2 regions of the Paraburkholderia sp. GAS42 genome follow, and region 1 is predicted to be linked to the other one. Evidence: riboswitches for the same ligand, from Rfam matches in the RefSeq annotation. Region 1 holds a riboswitch; the other holds the start of a gene.
The links. A riboswitch is a leader RNA that binds a small molecule or an ion and turns the genes downstream of it on or off. The one in region 1 is predicted to bind cobalamin.
Positions count from the first base shown of each region.

Region 2: it holds a riboswitch for cobalamin, as region 1 does, so the genes downstream of both, P3T16_RS20895 (TonB-dependent receptor plug domain-containing protein) here and cobG (precorrin-3B synthase) in region 1, are expected to answer to the same signal.

Region 1 covers NZ_JBNDML010000015.1:91,933-95,911, reverse strand. The annotation lists gene P3T16_RS21985 (precorrin-2 C(20)-methyltransferase) at 1-528, opposite strand, end outside; gene P3T16_RS21980 (precorrin-8X methylmutase) at 529-1,155, opposite strand; gene cobG (precorrin-3B synthase) at 1,148-2,554, opposite strand; cobalamin riboswitch at 2,648-2,826, opposite strand; gene cbiE (precorrin-6y C5,15-methyltransferase (decarboxylating) subunit CbiE) at 2,912-3,979, shown strand, end outside.
Region 2 covers NZ_JBNDML010000014.1:75,402-79,380, reverse strand. The annotation lists gene P3T16_RS20895 (TonB-dependent receptor plug domain-containing protein) at 1-1,573, opposite strand, end outside; cobalamin riboswitch at 1,675-1,923, opposite strand; gene P3T16_RS20890 (ATPase) at 2,111-2,485, shown strand; gene P3T16_RS20885 (cell division protein ZapA) at 2,482-2,796, shown strand; RNA gene ssrS (6S RNA) at 2,917-3,098, shown strand; gene P3T16_RS20875 (EVE domain-containing protein) at 3,197-3,655, shown strand; gene P3T16_RS20870 (SIMPL domain-containing protein) at 3,837-3,979, shown strand, end outside.

The DNA of each region.
Region 1 (3,979 bases):
GGCATCGGCGAGCCGACGTTTCAGTTCGTCTTCAGGCAGGACCCCGGAAAGCACCGATAGCGTCTGGTTGCGATACACGAGCGGCGAGCCGAGTATCGCCGCGCCGCCCAGCATCGAGCACACGCCGGGCACGACTTCCGCTTCAAAGCGGCTTGCCAGCCGGTCGTGCAGGTACATGTACGAGCCGTAAAAGAACGGGTCGCCCTCGCAGATCACGGCGACATCGCGGCCTGCGTCAAGATGGTTCGCGATGATGTCGGCGGCGGTGTCGTAGAAGTCGGCGATGACTGTTTCATACGACAGCGGCGGCGCGAGCGTTTCGGTCGTCACGGGATAGACGAGCGGCAGGCGGAGCTGCGTTTCGTCGAGATGCATTTCGATGATGCCGAACGCGTTGCCCTTTTTTCCCTTCGCCACGAAGTACGCGACGACGGGCGCCGCCTTGAGCAGTCGCACCGCTTTCAGCGTGATCAGCTCCGGGTCGCCGGGGCCGACGCCGAGTCCAAAGAGACGTCCACGCACCGTCATTTATTCTTCCTCCGAGGCAAGCGCGTTAACCGCAGCGGCCGCCATTGCGCTGCCGCCGCGCCGTCCCGCGACGATCACGAACGGCACGCCGCGGCTGTTCTCCGCGAGCATCGCCTTCGATTCTTTCGCACCGACGAAACCCACCGGGAATCCGAGGATCAATGCGGGTTTCGGCGCGCCGGCGTCAAGCATCTCGAGCAGATAGAAGAGGGCCGTCGGCGCGTTGCCGATCACCACCACGCTGCCTTCCAGATGCGGTCGCCACAGCTCTAGCGCTGCCGCTGAGCGAGTGTTGTGAAGCGTGAGCGCCATGGGCGGCACGGAAGGATCGCCAAGCGTGCAGATGACCGGATTGTCCGCGGGCAGGCGTGCCCGCGTGACGCCTTCGGCAACCATGCGCGCATCGCAGAGAATCGGTGCGCCGCGCAGCAGCGCCGCGCGGCCGGCCACGCCGGCACCCGTGGAAAACTGCAGATCGTCGACGATGTCGACCATCCCGCACGCGTGGATCACGCGGACCGCGAGCTTTTCGAGGTCGGCGGGAATGTGGCTCAGGTCGGCTTCCGCGCGGATCGTCGCGAAAGACTGGCGATAGATCTCCCGACCGTCGCGAATGTAATCAAGCATCGAATGATCTCCGGGTCAGGCGTTCAAGCGAATCGGCGGCCTGTTCGATCGTCAGGTGTTGTGCGACACGCTCGCCAAAACCAGGCGTGCCGTCGCGTCGATAAAGATCGTAATGAGCGGGTGCAACGGCGAGCAGCGTCCACGGCGCGCAATGGGCGGCAGCGCACGAGCGTGGACAGCCACTGAGATGCACGTCGACGTGAGCGGGCAGACGCGCGGCAAGCAGCAGGGCATCGGCCTTGGTGTCGGCCATTCCCTTCAGGCAGCCTTGAGAACCCGTGCAGGCGATCAGGTGCGTGAGCGGATCGGATGCGCTGACAGCGAGTCCTAGTGACTCAAGTCGTTTTAACGCTTGAGGTGTATTCTCACTGACGATGTCCGGGATGAGCACGCCTTGCCATGGCGTCATGCGAAGCGTTGCGCTGCCCACTTCGCTAGCAAGCTGGGCAAGGCCTTTGAGCATCGGAACATCGATGCGTCCAAGCTTTGGCTGGCCGCCGACGTATGAAAGGCCGGCGTTGATTTGCGGGTGCGAGCCGAGTCTTGATGACTCATCTGTAGGGATGCGGCACCATGCATCTGAACGAATATCCCGCGCAAGAGTGAAATCGACTCTGGACTGTGCACGCTGCAAAACAGTCGCGACACCGTGTGTAGCGAGCACATCACGCATGCGGGAATCGTCGGGCGCAGCGAGGTCGAGGAACGTATGCAGCAGTGCGTCGACCAGCGGAGGAACCTGGTGCGGCAAAACGGAAGCCAGCGCTTTCGACGCCGGGCCTTCGCTTCTCTCGCGCACGTTGGTGCGGACCGGCGGACAACCCGCAAGCCCAAAAACAAAACGCACTTCGTCGAGATCCTGCACTGCAGCAAGCCAGATATCGTGCGGATGGTCGAGCATGGCGAGGCGCTCGCCGCCATCGAGCATCAGCGCGAACTTGGGTGAAAGTGCCGTAAAACGCGGATCGTTTTGCAACAGCGCGAGAATCTGCGACGCAAGCGGCGTGATGTCGAAGAGCGCGTGTGGATCGCGGCCCGCAAGCGGACTGACCATGAGATTTCGGATGTCGTCGCGCGCGACCGGGTTCGTTTCATCGTCGGCAAACGGTCCTTGCGGCCCGAGTCCCGCATGCAGCAAGCGCTTGATCAGCGCGTTTTCGTGGCCCGCGCGCACGCCACGCAGTTGCAGGTTCGCGCGGTTCGTCACCTCGATCACGCCCGACGCATGCGCGTCGACCGCATCTGCGATAGCCCGCGCCTGTTCCGCGCTCAATTCACCGCAAGGCAGCTTGAGCCGGCAGAGGCCGCCGTCAAGCGCCTGCACGATGCGAAACAGCCCAGGGCAGGCCGAAGGGCGCAATGCGGCAATCGGAGCGAAGAAAGACGAAACGTGGTTCAAGAGGTCACCGGGTTGTGCGCCGCGCGACGGCCCGAGCACCCCGCAAAGGGGGAAATGCTGCGGCATCGGTACACCCCGCCCGACGTTGGCTGGCACGAACAAGTCTCACCGGCAGGTCTCCTGGCTGGCAGGTCGTGGTCCGCGCCGGCCTTCCCGGTCGAACCAGTGGCACAGGTGAGGCGCGGACTCGCTGCATGCAGTTGCGGGGGCAGCCACAGACGATCTGTGTTCCCTCTTCGGCCCCGAAGGGCACCGGCGAGGCTGTATTATGCCTTTTTTCGCACAGCACAAGTACGCTGCGGCCTTGCCTGGTGCGCCGCAGCAGTCATATCGGGACTCAAGAATGGGGATGGTCGCATGCGGGCGTGGCTGACCGTAGTGGGAATGGGTGACGACGGTTTTGCCGGTCTGGGACGGCCGGCGCGGCGTGCGCTGCTGGACGCGTCAGTGGTGTACGGCGGTGAGCGTCACCTCGCGATGCTGCCGCCGCGGCTGCGCGCGCGACGCGAGCCGTGGCCGCGTCCGTTCGACCTGGCGCCGGTGCTCGCGCATCGCGGCCCGAATGCATCCATCTGCGTGCTCGCGAGCGGGGACCCCATGCTGTTCGGCGTCGGCGCAACGCTCGCCCGTCAGGTATCCGCCGACGAAATGCGCGTGCTGCCGGCGCCTTCGTCGTTGTCGCTGGCGGCGGCGCGGCTTGGCTGGCCGCTGCAGGATCTCGCGATGGTCTCGCTTGTCGGCCGGCCGCTCGCGACGCTTAACGCGCATCTGCATCGTGATACGCGGCTGTTCGTCCTGAGCAGCGACGGCCGCACGCCCGCCGCCATCGCCGCACTGTTGACCGCACGCGGTTTTGGTCCGAGCCGGATGATCGTGCTGGAGCACCTGGGGGGCGCGTCGGAACGGCGGATCGATGCACGCGCCGACGCATGGACTGCGAGCGAAGTGGCTGCGCTGAATCTTGTCGCCATCGAATGTCGCGTTTCGCAGGAAGCGCAACCGCTGCCGCTCACGAGCGGCTTGCCAGACGAAGCCTGGCTGCACGACGGGCAGTTGACGAAGCGCGATATCCGTGCGATCACGCTCGCACGCCTCGCGCCAAAGCCGGGCGAACTGCTCTGGGATGTGGGCGCGGGTTGCGGCTCGATTGGGATCGAATGGATGCGCGCGCACCCATCCTGCCGGGCCATCGCCATCGAGGCGCAACCCGAACGGCAGCGTTTCATCGAACACAATCGCGACGCCCTTGGCGTGCCGGGCTTGCAGATCGTCGCGGGCAAGGCGCCGGATGCGCTTGATGGCCTGACTGCGCCTGACGCGATTTTTATCGGCGGCGGCGTCACGGTGCCTGGCGTACTCGACACCTGCTGGGCGCAACTGCGTAGCGGCGGGCGGCTCGTCGCCAATGCGGTGACGGTGCAGAGC
Region 2 (3,979 bases), on a different contig from region 1:
CCGTAAAGGTTGCGCGCACATCGGTCTTGCCGACATGCCCGCTCCACGATCCCTCGACGCCCTGCACCTTCGCTTGCCCGACGTTCTGCGCAACGAATTCACCTGGACTCACCTGCTGATACTCGATCAGATTCGTATAGCGCGTCTGGAATGCGGTGAGCTTCATCACGCCGAGCGCGTTCGACGCGTACTGCAACGCCGCTTCGACCGAATGACTGCGTTCCGGCTGGATCGACGGATTGCCGCTGAACGGGAAGTACAGATCGTTGAAGGTCGGCGCGCGAAAAGCATCGGACCAGCTTGCAGTCACCTTCCAGTGTTCGGTGAAATCGTATCCGTAGCCGAGATAGTAACTGTTCGCGCCGCCGAAATCGGAGTACTGGTCGCGTCGCACGTTCGCCTGGAACTGACTGGCGCCAAAGCGTCCCGTATAACCGGCGAAGCCCGAGTTCACGTGACGGTCGGGCGCAGCGTAGGCGTTCGAATCAAGGCTCTGGTCGAGATGCTCGTAGCCGAGCTGAAACTTCTGCTGCGGCGCGAACGTGAAATCGTTCTGCCACGTGTATTGACGGTTATCCGTGTTGAAGTGGTCGGTGTAGGTGCCGTTCAAGGCCGTCGTGCTGCGGTCGTTACCCGCAGCGACGATGAAGTGCGTCGTCCACCCGTCGGTCACGCGACCGTTCGCGAACACCGACGCCTGCTGTACCTTGCTGTACAGATTGTTGAGATCGGTGGGCGCGCTGAACGGATTGTCGAAGCTGTCGTTGCCGTTCGACTGGAAGTAGCGCACGCCCACGTCCCAGCTTTCGTTGAAGCGGTGCCGCACGGATGCCGCGATGCTTTCGTTCAGATAGCCGTTCGCGTTCGGGTTGACCGGCGCGAGCGCGGGATTGATCGACGAGAAGCCGTCGTCCTTCGCGCGCGCGATCGAAAAGCTGAAGGTCGTCTTGCCGTCCTTGTCGAGCGCGCCGTCCACGCCGGCCTGCTGGCGCTGCGTGTGATAGCTGCCGTATTCGACGGAGAAATTGAAGCGTGGCGGATGATTGCCGCCATCTTTCGTGAACACCTGCACGACGCCGCCAACCGCACCCGATCCGTACAACGCCGACACGTTGCCGTTGACGACCTCGACGTGATCGATCTGGTCGAGTGGAAGCTGTTCGATCTGCGCGTTGCCAAGGCTCACCGAATCGACGCGCACGCCATCGATCAAAATGAGCGACTGCTGCGCCGAAGCGCCTCGCAGAAAAAGACTCGCCGACGAACCCGGGCCGCCATTGCGCACAATCTGTGCGCCGGGCGCGAGTTGCAGCAGGCCGGGCAGATCGCGCGCGGTGCTGTCGGCGATGTCCTGCGGGTTGAAGCGCGTGGTCTCTGGAATGGCATCGGCGAGCGACTGCGGTCCGCGCGCCGCGGTGACCACGACTGGCGCCAGCGTGACCACTGGCGCTGCGGACGGCGTCGCGTTCTGGGTGGACGCCGGTGCGTCGTCCGTCTTCGCGGACTGGGCCTGTGCGGCAAGCGGCAGGCCGGTCAAGGCGAGCAGCGCCGCGCGGGCGATGGGCGTGTACATCGGATGAATTCCTGTGGCTGGCGTGCACGGCCCGCTTCCCCGCAGGCCGTTGCGTAGCAGGACGGCCGTTCATCGACGCGCAGGCTGCCTGCCGCGTGCGAACGACGTCCTTCCCTCTGGCCGGTATCCGGGCTGGCGACGCATCGATCCGCCTTCCCACGCATGAATGCGCAGTGGCATTGCGCGCCTTTTTTAAGGGCGTGTACTGGATCGACTTGCGTGAAATAACGCGGTCGCTTACCGTTGCGGGGGCAGCACAGGTTAGCGCGGCCGTATCGCCGCGCGCCCTGTTTCCCGTTTAACTGCGCGACATGAAAACGCGCGCGGGCACCAAAGTGCCGCAAGTGTAGGAGCGACCTGCTGTAGCGTCAAGAAAGCCCGGCTCACTGCAATTCGCGTGCGCGCCATTTGCACGATTTCAGCGTTTTGCAGGCATAAAACTCGCAAAAAGCCGTGTTGTTACGTCTCGAAACGAGACAATTGTCGGAACCTGCGACATTCCGCGCTAGAATGCCGTGTCTTTAGAGGACGCAGCACATGCTCAACGAACTCGAAACACTCTCACAAAACATTGGCCGGCTGATCGAAATCAGCCAGCGTCATCACGAGGCGCGCCGCGCACTCGAAGATCAACTCGCCCAGGCGCGCGCAGAATGCGCAGCCATACGCGTTGAACTCGAGCAGACACGCGAAGAGCGCAACGCGCTGCAAGCGGAGCGTGACACGCTCTCGTCGAAGATCGACGACGCGCAGGTTCGCCTGAACGCCATCCTCGAAAAACTCCCGCGCGCGCGGTCGCACGCCGAGCCGGACAACCAGCTCGACCTGCTTGCGACCTCGCAGCATGAGGCGCATGAAGAGCACGACCAGGAAGCCGGCCGCGAAGTCACCCGCCACGGAGAAAATGCATGACCACGAAGCAGATCGAAGTCTCGATTCTCGGCCAGCCGTATCGTCTCGCCTGTTCGCCGGAAACCGAAGGCGCGCTGCTTGAAGCAGTGGCACGTGTCGATGCGGAAATGTCGAAGATCCGCTCGGGCAGCAACGTGCGTGGGCAGGATCGTATTGCCGTGATGGCGGCGCTGTCGCTGGCATCGGAACTGCTTAAGCTGCAAGCCAGTGTGCGACACGGAGAATCTTTTCCCGCTGAAGAAATCCGGCGTACAATGCACTCCATGAACGAACAGCTGGGCGCAGTCATCCAGCAGTACGGTGTGCAGTAAAAGTTTTAACGGGCGATTGTTTTAAAGGCCGGTTGTGTAACCGGTCTTCGAGTTCAGCGCAACGTACTTCGTGAGGTCGCTGTGATTGCAGCGAGCGTCTGGATTCAAAAAGTTTAGTCAGCTTCCCTGCCTGGTTCGCCAAGGTCATATATTCCTTGAACCAATGCCATGTGCACGGTTGCGGAAATTTGCAGCACGGGTGTGCGCGTCACTCTGTCTGATGTACCCGAAGTGCGGCTAACTGCGACCAATTCTGAACTCCCGGTTCAGGATGCCGGCCTAGCGGCTATGGCGGGGACCTATTCAACGGCATCGGACACTCGTCCGGTGCCGTTTCCGTTTGTAGTTCCGCTTTCTTTCGCTTTCTCTCTCCCTTTCTTCTCGACGTTCATATCGACTCATGCGCTACTGGCTAATGAAGTCCGAACCGGACGAAGCAAGCATCGATCATCTCGCCAACGCCCCGCATCGCACACTGCCCTGGACGGGCGTGCGCAACTATCAGGCACGCAACTTCATGCGCGACATGATGCAGGTCGGCGACGGTGTGCTGTTCTATCACTCGAGTTGCCCTGAGCCGGGTATTGCTGGCATCGCGGAAGTATCGTCGACACCCTATCCCGATCCGACCCAGTTCGACGCGAAGAGCCCGTACTACGATCCGAAATCGGATCGTGAGACGCCGCGCTGGACGCTCGTCGATGTCGTCTTCAAGAAGAAGATTCCGCTGATCCCGCTGGCGACGCTGCGTGAGCATCCCGAACTCGCGGACATGCGTGTGCTCGCAAAAGGCAACCGGCTGTCGATCACGCCTGTGACCGAAGCCGAATGGCGATTCATCACGAAGCACCTCGTGTGAGCCGGCGGACGCGATTTGTGTAATCGAATATTGCTTGCGGGAACCCGGCGGCCTGACAGACGCCTAACAGTTCCGCAAGCGCCGTGCCAGTTCGATGCACGACGCGTGCCGTGACGGTTCGTAATGGCGTGCTATTGCCGGGACCGTCGTGCACAACCGGTTGAAGAAGGAACTCGTTCAAATGACCAGAAAAACCGCACTCGCTTTCGCCTTCGCTCTTGCGTCCGTGACGCCGCTCGCCCTCTCGCTCGCACCCACTGATGCGTTCGCGCAGACGCTCGTGCAGAATCCGCCGTCGGGCGTGCTGTCGCTGTCCGCGCAGGC